One region of the Streptomyces sp. NBC_00209 genome, then DNA from elsewhere that is predicted to be linked to it. Evidence: riboswitches for the same ligand, from Rfam matches in the RefSeq annotation. Region 1 holds a riboswitch; the other holds the start of a gene.

Region 1 (4,115 bases):
TCAACGACCTCGCCGAGGCGGGCGAGGCGGAGCTGGTACGGCTCCTGGGCAAGGCCCACGGCGCCGCGCTGCACCGGATGGCCTCCGGCTACGACGACCGGCCCGTGGTCGCGGAGCGCGACGCGAAGTCCGTCTCCGTCGAGGACACCTTCGAGGTGGACCTGCACGACCGCGTCCGGGTGCGCACCGAGGTGGAGCGGCTGGCCGACCGGTGTGTCCAGCGGCTGAGGGGGGCGGGGCGCTCGGGGCGCACGGTGGTGCTCAAGGTGCGCCGGTACGACTTCTCCACGCTGACCCGCTCCGAGACGCTGCGCGGCCCCACGGACGACCCCGCGGTCGTCCGGGAGGCCGCCGCCCGGCTCCTGGAAACCGTGCACACCACGGGCGGGGTGCGGCTGCTGGGCGTCGGGGTCACGGGGCTCGCCGACTACACCCAGGAGGACCTGTTCGCCCAGGCCGCCGGTGAGCGGGCGGCGGCCGAGGCTCTCACGGACGACGACGCGGCGCGGCCGCGGGAGGACGCCGATGCCCGCGAGGGGGCGGCGGGCGGCGGGCCCGGGCCGGAGGAGTCCGCCGAGCAGCTCGCGGCTCGGCGCTGGCCGGCCGGGCACGATGTGCACCACGAGGTCCACGGACACGGGTGGGTGCAGGGGAGCGGGGTCGGGCGGGTGACCGTGCGGTTCGAGGAGCCGGGGGCGACGGCGCCCGGCCGGGTGCGTACGTTCCGCGTGGACGACCCCGCGCTGCGGGCCGCCGACCCGCTGCCGCTCGTCCCGGACCCGCCGGACTACTACTCCTCCTGGCCCGCCAGTCGGCCGAAGTCGCGGTCGGGGGCCGGGGCGCCGGGGGCGGCGTCCAGGCCGTAGTGCCGGTAGAGCTGGAGCTCCTGCTCGGGGGAGAGATGGCGACCCACGCCGAAGTCGGGCGCGTCCTTGATCAGCGCACGGTCGAAGGGGACGCGCAGGGTGTCGTCCACGAACTCGCTGGGCTCCAGCGGCACGAAGGCGTCACGGCTGAAGAGCCTGGTGCGCACGGCCGCCCATTCCGGGACCCCGGTCGCGTCATCGAGGTACACCTCGTCCACGGTCCCGATCTTGGTGCCCTTGCGGTCGACGGCCTTGCGGCCGATCAGGCTGCGCGGGTCGATGTCGGTCTGCACGGTCCCTCCCACACTGGTCGCGGCTGGTCCACAGGGACTACAGAAATGCAGTTCCGTGGTCTTGGCCACTCGAGAATTCTCGTCGTGTACCCCGCTGGTAGGCTGGCCATGGCTGCTGACCCCGTGCGGGAGAGTCGTCCGGAGCCCATCCGGAGGACGCCGAAGGAGCAAATCCTCCCCGGAATCTCTCAGGCCCCCGTACCGCACGGACGAGGTCACTCTGGAAAGCAGGGCGGGTTGCGCGCGGCCGATGGGCCGTACGGAACCTCTCCCTCACCGACGGTGAAAGCCGGCGCCCGCCGTGGTGCCGGTGAAGCTCTCAGGTTGAGATGACAGAGGGGGAGGCCGTCAGGGCACCCGGCGCCGTGGTGCCCTTCGCAGGTCGTGACAGACCAGGAGGCCTCCACCATGACCCCCCGTCGCACCCCGCTCACGCAGCTGGAACAGGGCATTCCGTTCGAGCAGCGCCACATCGGCCCCGACGCCGAGGCGCAGGCGAAGATGCTCGCCCAGGTCGGTTACGGCTCGCTGGACGAGCTGACCGCGGCCGCCGTGCCCGACGTGATCAAGAGCGCCGAGGCGCTGGCCCTGCCGGGGGCCCGGACCGAGGCCGAGGTGCTGGCCGAGCTCCGCCGGCTCGCCGACCGCAACCAGGTCCTCGCCCCGATGATCGGGCTCGGCTACTACGGCACGTTCACCCCGCCGGTGATCCTGCGCAACGTCATGGAGAACCCCGCCTGGTACACGGCGTACACGCCGTACCAGCCCGAGATCTCGCAGGGCCGGCTCGAAGCCCTCCTGAACTTCCAGACGATGGTCGCCGAGCTCACGGGCCTGCCCACCTCCGGCGCCTCGCTGCTGGACGAGGGCACCGCCGCCGCCGAGGCCATGGCGCTCGCCCGGCGCGTCGGCAAGGTCAAGAAGGGCGTCTTCCTGGTCGACGCCGACACCCTGCCGCAGACCGTCGCCGTCATCGAGACCCGCGCCGAGCCGACCGGCGTCGAGGTCGTCGTCGCCGACCTCACCAACGGCATTTCGGCCGAGGTCGCCGAGGGGGGCGTCTTCGGCGTGCTCCTCCAGTACCCCGGCGCCTCCGGGGCCGTCCGGGACCTCAAGCCCGTGATCGACCAGGCCCACGAGCTGGGCGCGATCGTCACCGTCGCCGCCGACCTGCTGGCCCTCACGCTGCTCACCTCGCCCGGCGAGCTGGGCGCCGACATCGCCGTCGGCACCACGCAGCGCTTCGGCGTCCCGATGGGCTTCGGCGGGCCGCACGCCGGCTTCATGGCGGTCCGCGACAAGTTCGCCCGCAGCCTGCCCGGCCGCCTGGTCGGCGTCTCGGTGGACGCCGACGGCAACAAGGCGTACCGCCTGGCCCTCCAGACCCGCGAGCAGCACATCCGCCGTGAGAAGGCCACCAGCAACATCTGCACCGCCCAGGTGCTGCTCGCCGTCATGGCCGGCATGTACGCCGTCTACCACGGCCCCGAGGGCCTGCGCACGATCGCCCGGCGCACCCACCGCTACGCCGCGATTCTCGCCGCGGGCCTGCGCGCCGCCGGGGTCGACGTGGTGACCGGCTCCCACTTCGACACGCTCACCGTCCGCGTCGCCGGCCGGGCGGGCGAGGTCGTCGCCGACGCCCGGGAGCGCGGGGTCAACCTGCGCCTGGTCGACGCCGACACCGTCTCGCTGGCCTGCGACGAGACGACGACCCGCACCCAGGTCGCCGCCGTCTGGGCCGCCTTCGGCGCGGACGGGGACGTCGAGGCGCTGGACGCCACCACCGAGGACGCGCTGCCCGAGGCGATGCTGCGCACCGACACGATCCTCACCCACCCGGTCTTCCACCAGCACCGGTCCGAGACGGCGATGCTGCGCTACCTGCGCAAGCTCGCCGACCGCGACTACGCGCTGGACCGCGGCATGATCCCGCTCGGCTCCTGCACGATGAAGCTGAACGCGACCGCCGAGATGGAGTCGATCACCTGGCCCGAGTTCGGCGCGCTGCACCCGTTCGCGCCCGCCGAGCAGGCGCAGGGCTTCCTGACGCTGATCCGCGAGCTGGAGGAGCGGCTGGCCGAGGTCACCGGTTACGACGCGGTGTCCCTCCAGCCGAACGCCGGATCGCAGGGCGAGTTCGCGGGGCTGCTGGCCGTCCGCGCGTACCACCGCGCCAACGGCGACGAGAACCGGACCGTCTGTCTGATCCCGTCCTCCGCGCACGGCACCAACGCCGCGAGCGCCGTGATGGCCGGCATGAAGGTGGTCGTCGTCAAGACCGCCGACGACGGCGAGGTCGACATCGAGGACCTGCGCGCCAAGATCGCGCAGTACCGCGACGAGCTGGCCGTGCTCATGATCACCTACCCGTCGACGCACGGCGTCTTCGAGGAGCACGTCGCCGACATCTGCGCCGAGGTGCACGACGCCGGCGGCCAGGTCTACGTCGACGGCGCCAACCTCAACGCGCTGGTCGGCCTCGCCAAGCCCGGCCGGTTCGGCGGCGACGTCTCGCACCTCAACCTGCACAAGACCTTCTGCATCCCGCACGGCGGCGGCGGCCCCGGCGTCGGCCCGGTCGGTGTGCGCGCGCACCTGGCGCCGTACCTGCCCAACCACCCGCTCCAGCCCGCGGCGGGTCCGGAGACGGGCGTCGGCCCGATCTCGGCGGCCCCGTGGGGCTCCGCCGGCATCCTCCCCATCTCGTGGGCGTACGTACGCCTGATGGGCGGCGAGGGCCTGAAGCGCGCGACGCAGGTCGCCGTACTCGCGGCCAACTACATCGCCAAGCGTCTGGAACCGCACTACCCGATCCTGTACAACGGCCCGGCCGGTCTGGTGGCGCACGAGTGCATCGTGGACCTGCGCCCGATCTCCAAGGCGACCGGCGTCAGCATCGACGACGTCGCCAAGCGGCTCATCGACTACGGCTTCCACTCGCCGACCATGTCGT
Region 2 (4,115 bases), 4.4 Mb from region 1:
CGCCGTGCGCCAGGTTCAGGCCCATGATCGTGTCGCCCGGCTTCAGCAGCGCGAACATCGCGGCGGCGTTCGCCTGCGCACCGGAGTGCGGCTGGACGTTCGCGGCCTCGGCGCCGAAGAGCGCCTTGATGCGGTCGATCGCGATCTGCTCGACCACGTCGACGTGCTCACAGCCGCCGTAGTAGCGGCGGCCGGGGTAGCCCTCGGCGTACTTGTTGGTCAGGACGGAGCCCTGTGCCTCCATGACCGCGACCGGAGCGAAGTTCTCCGAGGCGATCATTTCGAGCGTGGACTGCTGGCGCAGGAGCTCGGCGTCGACGGCGGCGGCGACGTCCGGGTCCAGCTCGTGGAGGGAGGAGTTGAGAAGCGACATCAGGTGGTCCCTTGGGGTCTTTAGTTGCCGGAGAACTCGGAGTACTCGTCGGCGGAGAGCAGGTCCTTCGGCTCCTCCGCGACGCGTACCTTGAACAGCCAGCCGCCTTCGAACGGAGCGGAGTTGACCAGCGACGGGTCGTCCACGACGTCCTGGTTGGACGCGGTGATCTCACCGGTCACCGGCGAGTACAGGTCGCTCACCGACTTGGTCGACTCCAGCTCGCCGCAGGTCTCGCCCGCGGTCACCGTGTCGCCGACCTCGGGAAGCTGCGCGAAGACGACGTCACCGAGCGCGTTGGCCGCGTGCTCGGTGATACCGACCGTGGCCACACCGTCCTCGGCGGGCGACAGCCACTCGTGCTCCTTGCTGTACCGCAGCTGCTGGGGGTTGCTCATGGTCTGAATTCTCCTGTACGCGGGGAGTGCGGATGAACGGTGGTCTTACGGTGTGAGACGGGACCGCGTCACGTACGCGGCGCCGGCCGGGTCCTACGGTTCTACTTCTTGCGCTTGTAGAAGGGGAGCGCCACGACCTCGTACGGCTCGTGGCTGCCTCGGATCTCCACCGCGACTCCGGCGGTGCCCGGCTCGGCGTGCGCCGCGTCGACGTACGCCATGGCGATCGGCTTCCCCAGCGTGGGTGAGGGGGCCCCGGAGGTGACCTCGCCGATGACCTCGCCGTTCGCCACGACCGGGAATCCGGCGCGTGGCACCCGGCGGCCCTCGGCGACCAGGCCGACGAGCTTGCGGGGCGGGGCGGTCTCGGCGCGCTCCGCGGCGGCCTCCAGCGCCTTGCGGCCGACGAAGTCGCCGTCCTTCTCGAACTTCACGACCCGGCCGAGCCCGGCGTCGAACGGGGTCAGCGAGGTCGTCAGCTCGTGCCCGTACAGCGGCATGCCCGCCTCCAGGCGCAGCGTGTCACGGCAGGACAGGCCGCACGGGATCAGGCCGTGCGCGGCGCCCGCGTCGGTGAGCGCCCGCCACAGCTGCTCGGCGTGGCCGGGCGCGACGAACAGCTCGAAGCCGTCCTCGCCGGTGTAGCCGGTCCGGGCGATCAGCGCGGGGACCCCGGCGACCGTGCCGGGCAGTCCGGCGTAGTACTTCAGGCCGTCCAGGTCGGCGTCGGTCACGGCCGCGAGGATCGCCGGGGACGCGGGGCCCTGCACGGCGAGCAGCGCGTACGCGTCGCGGTCGTCGCGGACCTCGGCGTCGAAGCCGGCGGCGCGCCCGGTGAGCGTGTCCAGGACGAGCTGGGCGTTGCCGGCGTTGGCGACGACCATGTACTCCGTGTCCTGGAGGCGGTAGACGATCAGGTCGTCCAGGATGCCGCCGTCCTCGGCGCAGATCATCGTGTAGCGGGCCCGGCCGGTCGAGACCGTGCCGATGTTGCCGACCAGCGCGTGGTTCAGCAGGTCCACCGCCTGCGGGCCGGTGACCGTGATCTCGCCCATGTGGGACAGGTCGAAGAGACCGGCCCTCGTGCGGACGGCGTTGTGCTCGTCGCGCTCACTCGCGTACCGCAGCGGCATGTCCCAGCCGGCGAAGTCGGTCATGGTGGCGCCCAGCGAGCGGTGCAGGGTGTCGAGGGCTGTGAGACGGGGGGTGCTGCTCATGAAACGGGCTCCCAGGGCATGACGACGAGGACGATCCCTCCCCATCTGTCATCGGAACCTGAGAGGTTCGCCGAGAGACCCCGCGGGGGTTCGGCTTGCACCTTGGGTGGAGCCGCCGGGCGGCTCGCTTTTCAGATCTGCCTCATCCACGCGGTACGGGGCCTGAGAGATTCAAGGGAGGATCTTGCTCCTTCGGCGCCCGGCACGGTGACCGGGACTCTCCCGCGCGGATTCAAGCGGCCTGTATGCAGTTGGCGGGGTCATCATCGCACGCATTCCGGGGGAGCGGGGCGCCGGGACCGGTGGGCCGGGTCACGGTTTCGCGGCGGGTCGGACGGTTGCCTCGCATTACCTTTTCTTTACACTTCGGGGGTAGGTATCGGTCCTGCACGCGTCGGCCGTACGGCCAGGGGGAGGCGATGACGTTGCGCTACGCGACGACCGCGGGAACCACGAGCACCGCGCTGCCCGCACAGTCCGGCTCGCCACCCCGGCAGGCGGTGGGCACGCATCCGCCCGTCGTGCGGGATCTGCGCGGCCGGTCCGGGCGCGGTCCGCGCGCCCTGTGCTTCGCCGCCGGGGACGTCGTGGTCGTCTCCGGGCTCCCCGGCAGCGGCAAGTCCACGCTGATCTCCCGCACCGCCCCGGCGCACGCGGTCGACTCCCAGGACGCCCGGGACCGCTGGGCCCGCCGGCTGCCCCGCTTACTCCCCTACGTCCTCTACCGCCCGCTCGTCCGCCTCGCCCACTACCGGGGACTGCGGCGGGCGCTGCGCTCCGGCGCCTCCGTCGTCGTCCACGACTGCGGTACGCAGAGCTGGGTCCGCGCCCTGCTCGCCCGCCATGCCCGGCGCCGGGGCAGCGGCCTGCATCTGGTCCTGCTCGACGTCTCCGCCCGGACCGCGCGCGAGGGCCAGCGCGAGCGCGGCCGGGGCGTCTCCGCGTACGCCTTCGCCCGGCACCGCAGAGCCGTGGGGCGGCTGCAGCGCGACACCGAGGCCGGGCTGCTGCCGCGCGGCTGCGCCTCGGCGGTGCTGCTCGACCGCGAGGCGGCCGGGACGCTCACGCGCATCACGTTCGCACACGCACAGACCGACGGCTGAAAGCGGACCGTCCAACGGCCGGACGGTAGCCGGGGACGGGCGGTTTCCGGACAGCCCCGGGGAGCGACGGAGCCCGGGCGAGGCCGTACCCTCTTGCTGCACGGCAACGGGGCGAGAGGGAAGCAGTGGACATTCCGGCACAGGCCGGGAGCCTGCCGCAGAGCGGCTGGCCGGCCAATGAACTCGAACAGGTGCTGGGCGCCTCGCTCGGCACCCCGGAGGCGGGCGGCCGCCTGCTGGAGGTGCTCGGCCGCAGCCATGTCTGGGTGCCCTTGCCCAACGGCGGCGGACCCGACGCCCGGGACCTCGACCTGCCCGCGATGGAGATCGACGGGGCCGCGTACGTCCCCGTCTACAGCTCCGAGCACCAGTTCCTGACCTGCGTCGGCGACCGGATGTCCTTCACCGTCGCCCCCGCCGTCGAGTTCGCCCGCGGACTGCCCCCGCAGCTCGGCATCGCCGTCAACCCGGGCGGCGCCGTCGGACTGCCGCTGCCCCCGCCCGCCGTCGCCGAGCTGTGCCGGGCCGGGCGCACCCCGCTCGACGGCCCGGCGACCGGGGGCCGGGTCCGGCTGTACGAGCCGGACTGGAGGGAGGAGCCCGTCGACTTCCTGGCCGCCGCCGCCGGCGAGTTCCACGAGAGCGGCGTCGTCCGCTCCGCCCGCCGGGTCCTGGCCAGCGTCGAGGGCGAGGACCCCGTGCTCTTCGTCGGCGTCGAGTTCTCCACCTGGGACGGCGCCGGACAGAGCGCCCCGATGGACGCCCTGGGCCGGGCGCTGGGCCGCGTCGCGGTGCCGTGGCCGGTCAACCTCGTCCTCCTCGACGTGGCGCAGGACCCGGTCGCCGACTGGATGCGCGAGCGGGTGCGGCCCTTCTACACGCGCGCCCCGGAGTGACGGGGGGCGGCCGCGGCGTCAAGCCGGTGACGGTGCGGCCGCATAAGCTGGTTTGATGGCCGAAGGCCGATGCCCGGTGGCCGGAGCAGAGGATCTACGAGGGGCGGGACCAGGGTGAGTGCGTCAGG

What was found. Region 1 has a riboswitch for glycine ahead of gcvP (aminomethyl-transferring glycine dehydrogenase). Riboswitches for the same ligand answer to the same signal wherever they lie in the genome.
Region 2: linked by a shared signal. The riboswitch ahead of gcvT (glycine cleavage system aminomethyltransferase GcvT) and the one ahead of gcvP (aminomethyl-transferring glycine dehydrogenase) in region 1 are both predicted to bind glycine.

What each region holds. Positions count from the first base shown of each region.
Region 1 covers NZ_CP108121.1:6,194,993-6,199,107, forward strand. Annotated here, with positions in the region: gene OG867_RS28150 (DNA polymerase IV) at 1-866, shown strand, start outside; gene OG867_RS28155 (PRC-barrel domain-containing protein) at 791-1,159, opposite strand; glycine riboswitch at 1,276-1,373, shown strand; gene gcvP (aminomethyl-transferring glycine dehydrogenase) at 1,568-4,115, shown strand, end outside.
Region 2 covers NZ_CP108121.1:1,818,181-1,822,295, reverse strand. Annotated here, with positions in the region: gene glyA (serine hydroxymethyltransferase) at 1-373, opposite strand, end outside; gene gcvH (glycine cleavage system protein GcvH) at 394-771, opposite strand; gene gcvT (glycine cleavage system aminomethyltransferase GcvT) at 873-1,988, opposite strand; glycine riboswitch at 2,130-2,223, opposite strand; gene OG867_RS07875 (AAA family ATPase) at 2,408-3,091, shown strand; gene OG867_RS07870 (enhanced serine sensitivity protein SseB) at 3,217-3,987, shown strand; gene OG867_RS07865 (enhanced serine sensitivity protein SseB C-terminal domain-containing protein) at 4,102-4,115, shown strand, end outside.